DNA from 2 places in the Paenibacillus sp. J31P316 genome. Region 2 is predicted to be linked to the other one. Evidence: predicted binding sites of a transcription regulator. Region 2 holds the regulator's gene; the other holds the start of a gene.
The links. Region 2 encodes NrdR, which represses ribonucleotide reductase genes. Its sites were predicted from a motif close to AACACNATATATNGTGTT; they were not measured.

Region 1 (5,377 bases), on a different contig from region 2:
TCCTTGCCACTTACCAACTGCGGTTATTCATTGAAGTTATCCAAGTATGGCTGTTTTCGGACTTAACCACGTGGTCATTGGCATTGGTGCTGCTGCTGCTGGTGCATTACATCGTTTCCGGTGGCTTTCGCGTAGTCGTGGGGATTTGCATGTTCAGCCTGGTCCGCTATGTCACCATACTGGCCATGTTTTTTCCGGCGGTTTATTTTCACTTCAACAATTTATCTCCGGTATTCGATCATTCGCCAGGCGAGATCCTTCAAGCGAGCAAGGCATTGACCTTTCCCTTTATGGGGGTGGAGTCGCTGCTGTTCTGTTACACCTTTATCAAATCGCCGGAAACGTCGCAAAAATGGGCGCATTGGGCGAACTTGCTTACGACCGTATCGTATCTGTTGATTCTATTCTTCTCCCTATTGTTGTTCAAACCCGAACAATTATCGTTTGAAATCTGGCCGCAATTAACCAAATACAAATTCATCCAATTTCCTTTTATCGATCGGTTCGAATATATCGGCGCCACCTCGCAGATTTTGTGGATCATTCCCATCGTCTGCTTCTGTCTGTGGGCCGCAAGCCGAATAGGCAAAGTCATGCTCCAGGTAAGGCAAACGGCGGTGCTGCCGTTCTTATTATTGATCGTCTTTGCTGCCGTCTGTATCATTCCGGACCGCAGCCGCGTGGAAGACATTCAAGATCTGTTAGCCGGCTTCGGATTTTACATGATCTACGCGTACATTCCGTTCTTGTATCTCGTTGTCTTGGTCAGAACGAAAGTGAGAACGGCCACATGAAACGTTTTTTCATCGGGTTTCTGCTTCTAAGCGTTCTGTTGACGGGGTGCGTCAAGCAGGAGATTCTGGAGAAATCCACGATTTCGTTCGTCGGCGCTTTCGACGAGGCGCCGGACGATCAAATCGAATTGACGCTGGCACCGCCGAAATTCCAAGCGGGCAAATCGGATTCGGTGAGCAATATTCTAATCTCCAACACCGGCCATACAAGCAAAAACATCGCGGAATTAATGGACATGCAATTAAACCGTCCTATCAAAACGGGAAAAATCTCGGTGATCTTATTCGAAAAAGCGTTGGCGGAAAAGGGATTGGCAGACGAACTGGATGTGATTTTGCGCGACGCGCTCGCTTCGCGCAAACTCTATCTGGCCGTTGTCGATGGAAAAGCGAAGAAGCTCCTGCATGCCCATTTCAGCTCGAACGTGGAGAAAGGCATGTATTTGTTCGATTTGCTTAAATCGAACGTCCGGACCGGCTTTTTGCCCCGCCAAAATCTGAACGATTTCGAATATGCCTATCTCGGAAAAGGCATGGATCCTTTTTTGCCGATTCTCGCCTTGCACGACGGACATGTCCTGATTTCCGGATTGGCGTTATTCCAAGACGACCGGCTTGTCGCATCGCTGAACGAGAAGCAGATGAAAGTGATGAAGCTTCTGCGTGAAAACACGAAGTATGGGATACTCGAAGCGCAGCTGGATAACGGAACGTATGCCGCCGTCAAGAATGTCGGATCAAACGTGAAGTATCATGTCGGTCATGATCCGAGCGGTCCGAAGCTGACGATAACACTCCGGTTCAAAGGGGAAGTCGTCGATACCCGCGGATTCCAGCTGACCAGCCATGAGCAGCAGCGGATAAAAGACGGCTTGGAGAAAGAGCTGGCCGAGACAGGCAGAACGCTTATCAAGCAATTTCAAAGCAAAGGGATCGATCCGCTCGGACTAGGCGATATCGTAAGGAGCAAGACGAGGAACTGGAACGAAGCGGCGTGGAAGCGTGAATATCCAACGGCAAACGTGATTCTGCAGGTGCACGTGCAATTATTGGAAACTGGAATCAGGAAATAAAGACTTATCAGGCAAACGCCTGAAATTTCCTATTCGCGCGTTGTCACAATACGGTTTCCTTCATCGTTCTATGTGCGAAGTATTGAAAAGCAAGCCAAGAAACAACGAAGCGCCTCGCACGAGGCGGAATATAAGGGAGGAAATGAAGATGAAAATCGTAGTGATCGGCGGTACCGGATTAATTGGATCCAAACTCGTCCAAAACCTTAGCGGACTTGGGCATGAAGCCGTGGCGGCATCGCCATCCAGAGGAGTCAACGCCATTACCGGGGAAGGGCTGGCCGAAGCGCTGAGAGGCGCGCAGGTTGTTGTCGATGTGGCGAACGCGCCGTCTTGGGAAGACCAAGCCGTGCTTGAATTCTTCGAAACGTCCAGCCGCAATCTGCTTGCTGCCGAAGCGGCCGCCGGCGTGAAGCATCACGTCGCCTTGTCCATCGTGGGCACCGACCGCCTGCCCGAGAACGGGTACTTCCGCGCGAAGCTTGCGCAAGAGCGTTTGATCGAAGCTTCCGGAATCCCGTATACGATTCTTCGCGCGACGCAGTTTTTTGAATTCGTCGACGGCATCGCTGCTTCGTTCACGGAAGGAAACGCGGTCCGCGTGCCGTCCGTCTCGTTCCAGCCGATCGTCTCGGGCGACGTCGCAGCCGCGCTGACCGATTGCGCGGTAGAGGCTCCGGCGAACGGAATCGTCGAAGTGGCCGGTCCGGATCGGATGCGTTTCGACGAGCTTGTCCGGCTGTATTTGGAATCCAAAGGCGACCCGCGTCAGGTCGTCACGGATAACGGAGCACGATACTACGGCTCCGTGCTGGAAGCGGAGTCGCTTGTTCCGGAAGACAATGCAAAGGCTCGGATTGCTCCGACGCGCTTCACGGACTGGCTCGTGGGTTCGGCGTAAGCCGCGCTAAACGACCGACTCATGCAAGAAAATCCCGCCGATCGCTTAATGGATCGGCGGTTTTGCGTTTGACAAAGCGATGAATACGATCCGAGTGTTATTGGATGACCGACCCTGTAACCTGAAAACGAAAACGTTCCTATACGTTAAAAACGAGCAAAATTGGCGAAAGGACAAGCAATCGTTCGAGAATGGGCGATGTAAGCGAAGAATAACGCCGAAACAGGTGGAATTAGGCGTGGAAACCTATATGTAGTATAGTATAATGAGGAGTACACACAATATATAGTTGCCGTAACATCGGTAACAAATGTGCACGCGATTTAAAGGTACAGGAGAGGAAGGGCCAATCGGATGGTAGTGACGCGGAAATTGGAAGGTCTGAGCGAGAAAATATTTTTGGACCGCTATGCTCGGAAGAATGCGGATACGAGCAATACGGCAGTAGGAGACGTTGTCCTGGTCCTGACGAAGGACGATCCGAAATTCCCGGCCAAAGAGGTTGGCGAAGTGATCGGGCGGAGCGGCGCCGAAGTAACCGTGAGGCTTAGAAGCGGGGATACGGTGACAAGCAGCGTGGAGAAGCTGACGCTTACGATAGAGAAGACGCCGGAGGAAATGTGGGACCGCCTCGCCAATGCGATGGCAGGCGCGGAGAAGGACGGAGAGAAGCAGCAGACGTGGACAGAGCGATTCCGCTACATTCTGGATGACTGGAAGCTGGTGCCGGGCGGCCGGATTGCCGCAGGCGCCGGTGCGAGCGAAGAATTAACGTTGTTCAATTGCTACGTTATTCCATCGCCTAAGGACAGCCGCGGCGGGATTATGACGACATTAACAGAAATGACGGAAATTATGGCCCGCGGGGGCGGCGTAGGGATTAACTTGTCTTCGCTGCGTCCTCGCCGCGCGATCGTGGCCGGCGTTAACGGATCTTCGAGCGGAGCAGTGTCCTGGGGCGGACTGTTCAGCTATACGACTGGCTTGATCGAACAGGGCGGCAGCCGCAGAGGCGCGCTTATGCTCATGATCAATGACTGGCATCCGGACGTTCTCGACTTCATAACGGTGAAGCAGACCATGGGCCAAGTGACCAACGCGAACCTGTCGGTTTGCGTCAGCAACGCCTTCATGAAAGCCGTAAAGGAAGATCTGGAATGGGAGCTTGTGTTCCCGGATACGAAGGACCCTGAATATGACGAGCTGTGGACCGGCGATCTTGACGCTTGGAAGAAGCTCGGCAAACGGGCGGTGCCCTACAAAACCGTTCGCGCGCGCGAAGTATGGCATACGATCATTGAATCCGCATGGAAATCGGCGGAGCCTGGCGTCGTCTTCATGGAATATTACAATCAGATGTCGAACAGTTGGTATTTCAACCCGATCATCGCGACGAATCCATGTGGCGAGCAAGGGCTTCCGGGCTGGGGCGTCTGCAACCTGTCGGCGATTAACCTGTCCAAATTCTATGATGAAGACAACCATGATGTTGATTGGGTAGAATTGGCGAAGGTAACGCAATGGTCGGTACGTTTCCTCGACAATGTCATCGATACCACGCCTTATCACTTTGAAGAGAACGAGAGGAACCAGAAGCGCGAGCGCCGCGTAGGTCTCGGCACGATGGGTCTCGCTGAATTGATGATCAAGCTGCGCATCCGTTACGGCAGTCCGGAATCGCTTCTGTTCCTCGATAAAATATATGGTTTCATGGCGCGCGAAGCTTATCTGGCTTCCGCGGATATTGCCGCAGAGAAAGGCTCGTTCGACGCATTCGATGCGGAGAAATTCCTGCAAAGCGGCTTTATGAAGAACTTGGTCTCGGAGTTCCCCGAAGTAGGGGAAGCGGTGCTGGCCAAAGGCATCCGCAACGTTACCGTTATTACGCAGGCGCCTACGGGCAGCACGGGGACGATGGTAGGCACTTCGACGGGGATCGAGCCGTATTTCGCCTTCGAATACTTCCGCCAAAGCCGCCTTGGCTTCGACAAGCAGCTGGTGCCGATCGCTCAAGCTTGGAAGGATGCGCATCCGGGCGAAGAGCTACCGAATTACTTCGTAACGGCCATGGAATTGTCGGCAAAGGATCATATCCGAGCGCAAGCGGCGATTCAGCGCTGGGTAGACAGCTCGATCTCGAAGACGGCGAACTGTCCGAGCGATTTTACGGTCGAAGATACAAAAGAGCTGTATGAGCTTGCATTCGATCTGGGCTGCAAAGGCGTGACGATCTATCGCGACGGCAGCCGGGACGTACAGGTATTGTCGACGAAGAAGGAAGACAAGTCGGATTCGGCTGCGGGGGAAGCAGCTGTGGCGGCGGAATCGGTAAAAGAAGAGAAGCTTGAGACGCTTAACGCTGCACCGAATGCTCCAGTGACGTCGCAGGCGGAGCAGACCTTAGACAAGCAGTACAAACGCCGTCCTCAAATTCTCCGCGGAGCAACGTACAAGGTGAATACGCCATTCGGCATGGCCTATATTACCATCAATGATCTGAACGGCACGCCGGGAGAAATTTTCTTGAACGTAGGCAAAGCGGGCTCCGACGTCTTCGCGATGGCGGAAGCGCTGGGTCGCGTATGCTCCTTGTTCCTCCGTTATGGCGA
Region 2 (5,377 bases):
TCGCCGATGACGGCCAAATGGATCGGAGCCGTGCTGCTCATGCTGATCGGCGCTTACGCGCTCATCCAATGGTGGCAGCGCAGGCGCGCGAACGCCGTTCCGCAAGAAGACGAACAGCCCGAAGCCTTTGAGGCCAGCGCCTTAAGCGCCGAAGACGATACGAGAGCCACAGCTACTACGATCGTGATCCTCGAGCTGAAACGGCTGGGAATTGTCATTCAAATCCTGCGCAAGCCGCAAATCGCAGACGTGGACCGGTCGGGCGTTATTTCATCTTCGGAGGCCATTCTTCTCGGCTTCGCGTTGTCCCTGGACAGCTTCGGTGCCGGTCTTGGCGCCGCCATGGTCGGCTTTAATCCGCTGTTGACCGCACTCGTCATCAGTACAGCAAGCGGCATCTTCCTGCTCGCGGGCATGCGGCTCGGATTTCGATTCGCGGCATGGCGCGGGATGCAGGCGATGTCGGTGCTGCCCGGCGTGATGCTAATCGTCATGGGCCTGATCCGGCTTATGTAAGGAACTGGTCGTTCGATGGACCGCTGAGCTAGTCATATCGGAATCGCTTCTAGAATCGCAACGTTTGGAATTATGAGGTGAATGCATTGAAACTTGGATTAACCGGCGGGATCGCCTGCGGCAAAAGCACAGTGGCCGCGATGCTTGTCGCCCGCGGCGCCAAGCTGGTCGATGCCGATCAGGCGGCCCGGGAAGTCGTGCTTCCCGGCGAGCCAGCCTTGGCGGCGATCGTCGCGGCGTTCGGACAAGCTGTATTGAACGAAGACGGTACGATGAACCGCGCGGAAGTCGGCAAGCTCGTGTTCAATAACCGCGAGCGCCTGACGGCGCTTGAATCGATTCTTCATCCGGCGATCCGGAATCGGATGTGGGAACAGATTCGCGCCCATGAGGCGGAGGATCCGAAGCAGCTCATTATCGCGGATATTCCGCTGTTATACGAAACGGGACAAGCCGGGCTTTATGATGCGGTGATGGTCGTCTACGTGCCGAGGAGCGTTCAAATTCAACGATTGATGGCACGTAACGCGTTGGCGCACGAGCAGGCTGAGCAGCGCGTGTCCTTGCAAATGGATATCGAAGAGAAACGCGCCATGGCGGATTTCGTTATCGATAACAGCGGCACGCTTGCGAACACGGAGCAGCAAGTCGATCGCTTCTGGATGGAGCAGGGGCTGTCATGAAGAAGAAAAGACGATTGCGCAAGCGCGTATTTCTCATCTTGGTACTCGGCCTGCTTGCGCTTTTGTTTGTCCGCTCCGAATGGATGAGCCATTGGCTGTATCCCGTGCATTATCGCGAGGCGATCGTCGCGAGCGCGGATACGTACGAACTGGATCCTCATTTGGTCGCGGCCATCATACGCGTAGAGACGAATTACAAGCCCGAAGCAGTGTCGCGGAAAGGCGCCGTCGGTATTATGCAGCTTATGCCGGATACCGCGAATTGGGCCATCAAGAAGGGCGGTTTCGAGGATATCACGACGGAATCGGTGGCGAAGCACCCCGAGGCTGGAATTGAAATCGGTTCCTGGTACTTAAGCGAATTGAACGATCAGTTCGAGGGAAGCATGGTTAAGGTAATCGCTGCCTATAACGCGGGCCCGACGACGGTAAATCGTTGGTTGTCCGAAGGTACGTGGGATGGCGAGATCGGGACGGTGGATCAGATTCCTTACGGAGAGACAAGACACTATGTACAGCGGGTCATTTATTATTATAATAAGTACGAAGAATTGTATCCCGATTTTCGCGAGGAATAAATAAGAGCATTGACCGACTGCCTTGCGGCAGCCGGCCAATGCTTGTCGATCTATCCTAAATTAACGACCTGCAAGAGATTGCTCTGCAATTTGTACCAGTTTACGAGTGATGCTGCCCCCGATGGAACCGGCATCTTTAGTCGTAATGTTGCCGTAGTATCCATCTTGCGGGATGGCAATACCCAGCTCTTGAGCTACCTCGTATTTCATTTGGTCCAATGCAGCGCTAGCTTGTGGCACTACGAGTTGGTTGCTTCCGCTGTTGTTGTTAGCCATTGTCGTTCACCTCCTTGCGGTTGGTAAATGTATTATGTGCGTTAACGGCAGTTTCATTACAGGTAACCTTTGGGAAAATTTTTTGACATGCGTCAGCTTGAAATTCGCATCGCGATTAGACGGAGGAGTTAGACGATGAAATGCCCGTATTGCGACAATGCTGGGACGAAAGTGCTCGATTCCAGACCCGCTAACGAAAATAAATCGATACGCCGCCGCCGTGAATGCGAGAAATGCACGCGGCGGTTCACCACGTTCGAGATGGTGGAGGAAACCCCGCTTATCGTCATCAAGAAGGACGGCAGCCGGGAAGAGTTCAGCCGCGACAAAATTTTGCGGGGACTGATTCGCGCTTGCGAGAAGCGGCCGGTGTCCATCGATCAGCTTGAGATCATCGTATCCGAAGCGGAGAAGGAGCTGCGGACGACCGCCCAAGCCGAAGTCGAGAGCCGCGAGATCGGCGAGCTCGTCATGTCCCAGCTTTACCCTGTGGACGAGGTGGCTTACGTTCGATTCGCTTCGGTGTACCGCCAGTTCAAGGACATCGACATGTTCATGAAAGAACTGAACAGCTTGCTGGCCAAAGATCCGATGTCTTAGCCTGTTCCGCCGCCTGCTCGCCGCTTCTTGCGGCGGGCGGGCTTTTTTGTTGTTTGCAGAGTCGAGTCTACGGCTCTTAGGTTTTAAGGCGGAGGCTGCGTTTGACTTGTCATTCCTACATGGATTTGCCCGATGTTCTTTCAACATCGGCAAGCTGCGCTTACAATAGAAGCATCGCTTGGCTGTTGCTTCAAGTGCATTTCACGTAGAGAAAGGCTGAATGCTATCATGAAAATCACCCGCTGCGAATCGAATCCGATCGTCATGCCCGGCTTGTACGATTGGCGGAAAGCGACGGTCTTCAATCCGGCTGTCATTATCGAGAACGATACCTTTTATATGATCGAACGTACGGCGGGCAGCTTGGACCCGTTCCAATGCTTCTTCGGTCTGCTGGAGAGCCAGGACGGAATCAACTTCCGCCATGTGGTGGACAAGCCGATCATCCATCCAGAGCAATTCGGCTTTCCGCATGGGAGCATCCAGGATCCGCGCGTCGTGAAAATCGACGATACGTTTTATTTGAATTACGCGCTTCGTCCATGCTCCATGAGCTATTATCCGACAGGCGTCGGCATTCCGAACAGCTCCAAACCGGACTATCCGGACGGTTGGGGGAAGGCGGAGGATTGGCTGACGCGCTCATCGATCGCCACGTCGAAGGATCTGATTCACTGGGAGTTCCTCTGCGACACGACACCGCTCGATATCAACGACCGCGACAATATTTTGTTCCCGGAGAAAATCGGCGGCAGATACGCATTGCTCCGCCGTCCCGAGGAGTATATCGGAGAAGCGTACGGCACGGAGAAGCCGGCCATGTGGATCTCGTATTCGGACAACCTGATCGACTGGGAAGACCCGATCCTGCTGGCCGTTCCCGAGGCGGACTGGGAATTCAAGAAGATCGGAGGCTCCACGCCGCCGATCAAGACCGACAAAGGCTGGCTGACGCTGTACCACGGCGTAGGTGCCGACCATATTTACCGCGTAGGCGCCATGCTGCTCGATCTGGAGCATCCGGAGCGGGTCATCGCGCGCGCGCCGGGCTTCATCATGGAGCCGGAAACGTACTATGAGAAGTTCGGTTTGTTCATTCCGAACGTCGTCTTCCCGACGGCGAATGTGGTGAAGGACGGGTTGCTGTATATCTACTATGGCTGCACGGATACCGCGATCGGTCTCGCGACGGTTCCGCTGGAAGAGCTGGTGGAGTATGTAATCGCGGAGAGCGGGAAGAAGTAAGAAGACGGTTTGGTTGGGGGAGATAAGGCTTCGCATTGTCTCCCTTTCTCGTCTGAAGAAAAAGTTGAATAAAAAGCTTGTATAACTCAGCATATCCATGCTATACTCTTTCTTGTCGTCACCTTTACATACGGGGCCTTAGCTCAGCTGGGAGAGCGCTTGCATGGCATGCAAGAGGTCAGGGGTTCGATCCCCCTAGGCTCCATACAAAAAAAACGTCACCATATCACATGGTGACGTTTTTTTGTATGGATTGCCCAGGGGGCGAACCCCGGGGTTCAGTCCGCGCGGACGGAGCCGGAGGCAAATTTTGGGGCCCCCGCAAAGTAATAGGAGTAAGCTTCGAAGAAACACTTCACTTTGTGGGGTAAGAAAACGGCGTCTGAATCTACCGATAAAAGTCCTCATCGAGTAAACTTCGTCAGCCTACAATCAAGATTCGGACATCCCATGATGGATCGACGAGCCGAGCGAGTCGAATCCCCTAGGCTCCATAGGGTTCAGTCCGCGTGGACGGAGCCGGAGGCGAGTTTTGTGGGGTAAGAAAACGGCGTCTGAATCTACCGCTAAAAGTCCTCATCGAATAAGCTTCGTCAGCCTACAAACAAGATTCGGACATCCCATGATGGATCAACGAGCCGAGCGAGTCGGATCCCCTAGGCTCCATCGGGAGCAGCCTACAAATTTTCACTCCCCTAACTATTGACCCGAGTCATCATTTGTTATAACATCTCAGAAGGTAAATATCTTAGTTACTAAGCTATTTAAACAGTAAGCCATTGGCGTCAGAAGCGAATGGCAGGTTTAGAGATGGAGGGAGAAGACCCATAGAAGATTCGAGCGGCAAAGACGCGAAGCTCTCCGAGCTTCAACTCATTATGGAGAAGTGGTCGCAGAGAGCGAGAAATCGCTTGAAGACGCTGGAAAACCCGCTCAATTTGGGCCATGGCCAAATTACCGTTCTGATGTACTTAAATCAGATTGATACGTGCAAGGTCAACGATGTCGCCAAGATCCTCGGCGTCACCTCGGGTGCGGCGACCGGACTCACCGACAAGCTGGTCGCATTAGAGCTGATCGAGCGGACCCGCCCGGAGGAAGATCGCCGAGTCGTCCTGCTCACGTTAACGGCGAAAGGCAAAGCAATCATTGGCCAGATATGGAACAAGCGGAAAGAATGGTTTGCCGGCATTGTCGGACAGCTGGAAGAATCGCAGCTGGATGTTATTTTGGAAGCTTTCAAGCTGCTGTATGGATTAATCGAAGACAAACAAGATCAGAACAAGGAAGTGGAATCATGACCAATATTAGTCCTAAACAGATTCGTTGGATCGTAACCGGGCTGATGCTCGGCTTGCTGCTCGGCTCGCTCGACCAAACGATCGTTTCGACTGCAATGCCGCATGTTATCGCAGAATTGAACGGTTTCAGCTTATACAGCTGGGTATTTACAATCTACATGTTAACCTCGACGACGGC

Region 1: AC0YNU_RS06440 (adenosylcobalamin-dependent ribonucleoside-diphosphate reductase) is a predicted target of NrdR. The motif match lies at 3,044-3,061, and genes of this name have one in related genera.

Annotation. Positions count from the first base shown of each region.
Region 1 covers NZ_JBWDNI010000002.1:230,080-235,456, reverse strand. Annotated here, with positions in the region: gene AC0YNU_RS06455 (GerAB/ArcD/ProY family transporter) at 1-794, shown strand, start outside; gene AC0YNU_RS06450 (Ger(x)C family spore germination protein) at 791-1,867, shown strand; gene AC0YNU_RS06445 (SDR family oxidoreductase) at 2,016-2,768, shown strand; gene AC0YNU_RS06440 (adenosylcobalamin-dependent ribonucleoside-diphosphate reductase) at 3,123-5,377, shown strand, end outside.
Region 2 covers NZ_JBWDNI010000001.1:1,226,171-1,231,547, reverse strand. Annotated here, with positions in the region: gene ytaF (sporulation membrane protein YtaF) at 1-516, shown strand, start outside; gene coaE (dephospho-CoA kinase) at 603-1,199, shown strand; gene AC0YNU_RS05360 (lytic transglycosylase domain-containing protein) at 1,196-1,777, shown strand; gene AC0YNU_RS05355 (alpha/beta-type small acid-soluble spore protein) at 1,838-2,053, opposite strand; gene nrdR (transcriptional regulator NrdR) at 2,189-2,653, shown strand; gene AC0YNU_RS05345 (glycoside hydrolase family 130 protein) at 2,882-3,898, shown strand; tRNA gene AC0YNU_RS05340 (tRNA-Ala) at 4,031-4,103, shown strand; gene AC0YNU_RS05335 (MarR family winged helix-turn-helix transcriptional regulator) at 4,810-5,199, shown strand; gene AC0YNU_RS05330 (MDR family MFS transporter) at 5,196-5,377, shown strand, end outside.